2 regions of the Burkholderia thailandensis E264 genome follow, and region 2 is predicted to be linked to the other one. Evidence: riboswitches for the same ligand, from Rfam matches in the RefSeq annotation. Region 2 holds a riboswitch; the other holds the start of a gene.
The links. A riboswitch is a leader RNA that binds a small molecule or an ion and turns the genes downstream of it on or off. The one in region 2 is predicted to bind thiamine pyrophosphate.
Positions count from the first base shown of each region.

Region 1: it holds a riboswitch for thiamine pyrophosphate, as region 2 does, so the genes downstream of both, thiC (phosphomethylpyrimidine synthase ThiC) here and BTH_RS27520 (FAD-dependent oxidoreductase) in region 2, are expected to answer to the same signal.

Region 1 is NC_007651.1:3,259,843-3,263,247, reverse strand. It holds gene thiC (phosphomethylpyrimidine synthase ThiC) at 1-1,803, opposite strand, end outside; TPP riboswitch at 1,926-2,043, opposite strand; gene BTH_RS26700 (pentapeptide MXKDX repeat protein) at 2,356-2,628, shown strand; partial or broken gene BTH_RS26695 (DUF1223 domain-containing protein) at 2,792-3,334, shown strand; gene BTH_RS35930 (DUF1223 domain-containing protein) at 3,270-3,405, shown strand, end outside.
Region 2 is NC_007651.1:3,444,081-3,447,485, reverse strand. It holds gene BTH_RS27525 (ABC transporter ATP-binding protein/permease) at 1-971, opposite strand, end outside; TPP riboswitch at 1,245-1,375, shown strand; gene BTH_RS27520 (FAD-dependent oxidoreductase) at 1,601-2,734, shown strand; gene thiS (sulfur carrier protein ThiS) at 2,789-2,986, shown strand; gene BTH_RS27510 (thiazole synthase) at 3,039-3,405, shown strand, end outside.

The DNA of each region.
Region 1 (3,405 bases), 180 kb from region 2:
GTGCGGGCCGCACATCGAGCAGAAGTGCGCGACCTTCGCCGAATCCTTCGGCAGCGTTTCGTCGTGGAATTCGCGCGCCTTGTCCGGATCGAGGCCGAGGTTGAACTGGTCTTCCCAGCGGAACTCGAAGCGCGCCTTCGACAACGCGTTGTCGCGCACCTGCGCGCCCGGGTGGCCCTTCGCGAGGTCCGCGGCATGCGCGGCGAGCTTGTACGTGATGATGCCTTCCTTCACGTCGTCCTTGTTCGGCAGGCCGAGGTGTTCCTTCGGTGTCACGTAGCAGAGCATCGCGGTGCCGAACCAGCCGATCATCGCGGCGCCGATGCCCGACGTGATGTGGTCGTAGCCGGGCGCGATGTCGGTCGTGAGCGGCCCGAGCGTGTAGAACGGCGCTTCCTTGCACCAGTCGAGCTGCAGATCCATGTTCTCCTTGATCAACTGCATCGGCACGTGGCCGGGGCCTTCGATCATCACCTGCACGTCGTGCTTCCACGCGATTTGCGTGAGCTCGCCGAGCGTCTTCAGTTCGCCCAACTGCGCTTCGTCGTTCGCGTCGTAGATCGAGCCGGGGCGCAGGCCGTCGCCGAGCGAGAAGCTCACGTCGTACGCCTTCATGATTTCGCAGATCTCTTCGAAGTGCTCGTACAGGAAGCTCTCCTTGTGATGCGCGAGACACCACTTCGCCATGATCGAGCCGCCGCGCGACACGATGCCCGTCATCCGGTTCGCGGTGAGCGGCACGTACTGCAGGCGCACGCCCGCGTGGATCGTGAAGTAGTCGACGCCTTGCTCGGCCTGCTCGATCAGCGTGTCGCGGAAGATTTCCCAGGTCAGGTCCTCGGCCTTGCCGTTGACCTTTTCCAGCGCCTGGTAGATCGGCACCGTGCCGATCGGCACCGGGCTGTTGCGGATGATCCACTCGCGCGTTTCATGGATGTGCTTGCCGGTCGACAAGTCCATCACCGTGTCGCCGCCCCAGCGGATCGCCCACGTCATCTTGTCGACTTCCTCGCCGATCGACGACGTGACGGCCGAGTTGCCGATGTTCGCGTTGATCTTCACGAGGAAGTTGCGGCCGATGATCATCGGCTCGGTTTCCGGGTGGTTGATGTTCGCCGGAATGATCGCGCGGCCGCACGCCACTTCCGAGCGCACGAATTCCGGCGTGATCTCGGTCAGCATATTCGTGCCGGCCTCGTTTGCGCCGAACGCGGCGGCGCCGAACGCCTGGCCCGCGTGCTGGCGGCCCATCATCGCGGCGAGCTTCGCGCCGTTCGGGCCGCTCGCCTTCAGGCTTTCCAGATACTCGGCGCGGCGCTGGTTCTCGCGGATCGCGATGAATTCCATTTCCGGCGTGATGATGCCCTGGCGCGCGTAGTGCATCTGCGTGACGTTCCTGCCGGCTTTGGCGCGGCGCGGATGACGGTGCAGATCGGGGAAGCGCAGCTCGGCGGTCGCCGGGTCGGCCGCGCGCTCGCGGCCGTATTCGCTCGTGAGGCCCGCGAGCGTCTCGGTGTCGCCGCGCGCGTCGATCCAGCGCTGGCGCAGCGCGGGCAGGCCCGCGCGGATGTCGATCTTCGCGTCCGGGTCCGTGTACGGGCCCGATGTGTCGTAGACGTAGATCGGCGGATTCTTCTCGCCGCCGAAGCTCGTCGGCGTATCGGCTTGCGTGATTTCACGCATCGGCACGCGGATGTCGGGTTGCGAGCCCGTCACGTAGACCTTGCGCGAATTCGGCAGTGGTGCGACGGCGGCGGCGTCGACGCGGGCGTCGGCCGACAGGAACTTGGGGTTGGCGTTCATGCGATCTCCTGTGTCGACCCGAGTTGGCGCTTTGGCGCTCGCCCGGGTCCCATGCAAAGCGGGTGTGGGGCGCTAAGCAGGAGACGAGATTCGCGACGCGACGGGATTCTGACGTGAAACAGCGGCGAAACCCTGACGCTTCCCTGCGCTGGCATTATCCAGATCAGGTTCAAAGGGTATTTCTCACCCGCTTCGCACGATCGCTTGACCGAGCGCAATGCAGGACCCCCGCGTTAGCAAGCGCACACGATACACCGGGTCGGCGGCGGTTTCAACAGGGGACAGATCGATTGCGCGCGCACGCGGCCGGATGCCATGTTGCGCCGCGGGGGCGGACGTCACCGGGGGCGATTGCGCTCGCGCCGCGCGGGCGGCGCGTTTCGTCGCGTATCGGGCCTGCCGGCGGCTTGCCGGTCGTGCGTTTGTTCGCCGGCGCGGTGGTTGCCCGCCGGCGCGATCGCCTGTCCCAAAAAATTTCTTGCGCGGGGGTGTCATATCCGCCGTCGCCTTCCGACTATTCGGCTCCTCAACCAATCACGATGGAGCTATCCCATGAAAAGGAATCTGATTGCTTTCGCCTGTGTCGCCGGTCTCGCGCTCGCCGCGCCGTTCGCGCATGCGCAGAACGACGCGATGTCGAAGGACGGCATGGGGATGTCGAAGGATGCGATGTCTCGCGACGCGATGTCGAAGGATGCGATGTCGAAGGACCGGATGGGCAAGAAGGATCACATGGCGAAGGGCGGCATGAAGGCGGGCCGCATGTCGAAGGATGCGATGAAAAAGCCGATGTCGTCCGACAAGATGAGTCCGATGTCGAACTGAGCGGCGTCGTTCGCGGCGTCTTGTCTTTCATGACGCGAACGGCTCGGTCGTCCGCGCGCGCTTCGGGCGGCCTTTGTCTCGCGGCGCCGCGCGCTGCGGGAAGCCGGATCGCGTCTTGCCCGCCGGCGTGCGGCGCTGCGCGCCCGCGCACCGGCTCCGACCGATGAGCTTCGATATGTCGATTTCAATTTTTGCTTCGACGCGCGCCGCTGCGGCCGCGCCCGCGCTCGCCGCGGCAAGCGTCGCGCAAGCGGCCGCGGGCGGCGCGTGCGTCGCGCGCAGCGCCGACGCCCGGCAGGCGCTCGTCGAACTCTACACGAGCGAGGGCTGCAGCAGTTGCCCTCCCGCCGACGACTGGCTCGCGCGGCTGGCCGCGCGCCGCGCCGCGTTGCGCGTCGTGCCCCTCGCGCTGCACGTCGATTACTGGGACGGCCTTGGCTGGACCGACCGCCTCGCGCAGCATCGCTTCACCGAGCGCCAGCAAGCGCTCGCCGCGCGCGGCGGCGGCCGCTTCGTCTATACGCCGGAAGTCGCGGTCGGCGGCCGCGAACTGCGCGACTGGGCGCGATGCGAACGCGTTCGGGCGGCGCATCGTCGAGACGGCCGCCGAGCCCGCGCGCGTTCGCATCGCGCTGTCGGCCGTGCGGCGGGCGGACGCATTGGACGTCGCGCTGTCCGTGACGCCGCGCGCCGGCGCGCCGCGCGCGCTCGACGCGTATCTCGCGCTGTACGAGAACGGCGTCGAGTCGCAGGTGCGCGCGGGCGAGAACCGCGGCG
Region 2 (3,405 bases):
AACGCGCGGCTGATCTGCATCAGCACGCCGAACGTGAACGCGCCCGCGAAGTAGCGCGGCGCGGCGACCGCGATCGGAAAGAGGCTCGCGAGTTGCGCGTAGAAGTTCAGCACGAACGTGAGCCGCTTCGTGTAGCGCATCACGCGCCACCAGTTTTCGCGGATACGCTGGAACAGGTTCTGCTCGTGCGCGGTCTCGACGGGTTCGCCGTTGTAGAACGCGATCTGCTCGGCGTTCTCGCGGATGCGGATCAGGCTGAAGCGGAAGTCCGCCTCGACGCGCTGCTGCTGGTAGTTGATCGACACGAGCGGATGGCCGAAGCGGTGCATCACGTACGAGCCCGCGATCGCGTAGACCATCGCGACCCACACCATGTAGCCGGGAATCGTGATCGCGTGGCCGCCGAGCGAGATCGTCGCCGCGCCGGCGATCGACCAGAGGATCGTCGCGAACGAGATCAGCGTGACGACCGTCGACAGCAGGTCGAGCGACAGCGACAGCGTCGTCGACGCGAGCGACTGCAAGTCGTCCGAGATCCGCTGGTCGGGGTTGTCGGCGAGCCGGTCGCGCTCGATCCGGTAGAAGTTGCGATCGCCGAGCCATTCGTTCAGGAAGCGCGTCGTGAGCCACTGCCGCCAGCGAAAGCCGAGCATCTGCCGCAGATAAAGGCCGTAGACCGCGAGGATGATGAACGCGAATGCGAGCACGGCGAACGTGATCAGCAGGCTCGGAAAGTCGCGCACGTCCTTCGATTGGAGCGCGTTGTAGAACGACGCGCTCCACGAGTTGATCCGCACGTTGATCCACACGAGCGTAAGGTTGATCGCGACGATCGTGACGAGCAATCCCCATGCGACCTTCCACTCCTCGGAAACCCAATAGGGCTTGATGAGGCTCCACGTGGATACCGGGGGCGGGGATTGCGTCGGATCGTCCGGGACGGGGGCGAGGGCTTGCGTCGATTGAGTCATGAGCTTCCTGATGTGAGGCCGGCGACGCCGAGCCAACGTGCACGCCGCGCCCGGCGCGTCCGTTCGGCGCCGCACGCGGCACGCGTGCCGCGGATTCTGGCGAGCATGCCTTAAACGGCGCTTAACGCCGGGAACGGCATCGGCCCGGCGCGCGGCGGCGATGCCGCCCGCGCGCCGGTTCCCAGCGGCATTGTGCCAGCGCCGCCGCGCGCCGGGCGAATTTGCCGCAGCGCGAGGTTTGCGGCCGTTTCCGCTTTTATGGTCTAATGACCGCCGACGAAACAGGGGTGCTTCGCGCGCCCCGGCCTGCCGGATCGGCAGGGCCGGATGCGCGGCGAGGCTGAGAGAGACCCTTCGCACCCGATCCGGGTAATACCGGCGCGGGAAGTTTCCGATCCCGCCGGGCCATGCCCGCCGCCGTCGTTTCGGCGAGCCGCGCGCATCACGGTCCCGGCCGGCCTTAGTTGCCGGTTTCGTCCTTTTGAGTGCGCAACTTCGCGCGTGGCGGAAGGTATCGATGACCGTGCAATCTTCAGTTCTTTTGCGTCGCTGCGAGCCGTCGGCCGCGGCGGCTTTCCCGGCTCCCGCTGCGAGCCGTTTCCCGGTGACGAATGCGACGGACGGATGCGATGAACATGCGTGCGTCTGAACCCGATTTCGCGGTGCTGGGCGGCGGCCTCGTCGGCCGCCTGATCGCGTGGCGCCTCGCGGGCGCGGGCCACCGCGTGTCGCTCTACGAGCGCGGCGACGCGGCGGGCTCCGGCTCGGCCGCGTGGGTCGCGGCCGCGATGCTCGCGCCGCTCGCCGAGGCCGCGAGCGCCGAGCGCTTCATCACCGATCTCGGCGTCGCGTCGTTCGATCTCTGGCCGGGCTGGCTTGCCGAGCTGCCGGAGCCCGTGTTCTTCCAGCGCAACGGCACGCTTGTCGTCTGGCATCACGCGGACCGCGCGGAAGCGCCGCTCTTCGAGCGCCGCGTGCGCGCGAACGCGGGCGCCGAACTGCTCGACGGCGGGCTCGTCGCGCTCGCGGGCGCGCAGGTCGACGCGGCCGAGCCGGCGCTCGCCGGGCGCTTCGCGCACGGCCTGCTGCTGCCGCGCGAGGGCCAGCTCGACAACCGCCAGGTGCTGCACGCGCTCGCCGCGGGCCTCGCCGAGCGCCGCGTCGACGCGCACTGGAACGTCGCCGTGGCGCCCGATGCGGCGCCTGCCGCGCGTGTGACGATCGACTGCCGCGGACTCGGCGCGAAAGCGCAGATGCCGACGCTGCGCGGAATCCGCGGCGAAGTTGCGCGCGTGCATGCGCCCGGCATCGGCCTGACGCGGCCCGTGCGGCTGCTGCATCCGCGCTATCCGCTCTATGTCGCGCCGAAGGAGAACGATCTCTACGTGATCGGCGCGACCGAGATCGAGGGCGAGGACATGTCGCCTGTCAGCGTGCGCTCGGCGCTCGAGCTGCTGAGCGCCGCGTTCTCCGTGCATCCGGCGTTCGGCGAAGCGCGTATTCTCGAACTGAATGCGCAATGCCGGCCGACGCTGCCGGACCATCGTCCGGCGCTCGTCTGGGACGGCGGCGCGACGCTCGCGGTCAACGGCCTGTACCGGCACGGCTTCATGATCGCGCCGGAAGTCGCCGATACCGCGGCCCGCTTCGCGCAGGCGCTCATCGAGCGCACCGTGAAGGACGCCGACACGTTCGCCGCTTGGCGGCGCGACGCACGCTGGCCGGCGCTGCTGCAGCACCGCGCGGCGCACGCGTCCGCATGAGCGCCCGGGACGATTCGCTCTAATCCGATCAAATCCGATCAATCGACAGTCACCATGGACATTCAGGTCAACCAGCAGACGCTCTCGCTGCCCGAAGGCGCGACGCTCGCCGACGCGCTCGCCGCATACGGCGCGCGGCCGCCGTTCGCGGTCGCGGTCAACGGCGCGTTCGTCGCGCGCACGCAGCATGCGGCGCGCGCGCTCGCCGCGGGCGACAAGCTCGACATCGTGCATCCGGTCGCGGGCGGCTGACGCGCCGGCGTACCCGCATCGTCCCCGCACCCCGTTTCCACAGGATCTTCCGATGACGCTCCTTTCCTCCGCCGATACGCTCACGCTGCACGGCCAAACCTTCGCGAGCCGCGTGCTGCTCGGCACGTCGCGCTATCCGTCGCTGCAGTCGCTGTCCGATTCGATCGCGGCCGCGCGGCCGGGGATGGTGACGGTCGCGCTGCGGCGCCAGATGAACGCCGGCGCGGCCGAGGCCGGCTTCTTCGATCTGCTCAAGCGCCACGACGTGCCGCTCTTGCCGAACACGGCGGGCTGCCAGACGATCGCCGAGGCTGTGACGACCGCGCAGATGGCGCGCGAGGTGTTCGAGACCGACTGGATCAAGCTCGAGCTGATCGGCGACGACTATACGTTGCAGCCGGACCCGGTCGGCCTGATCG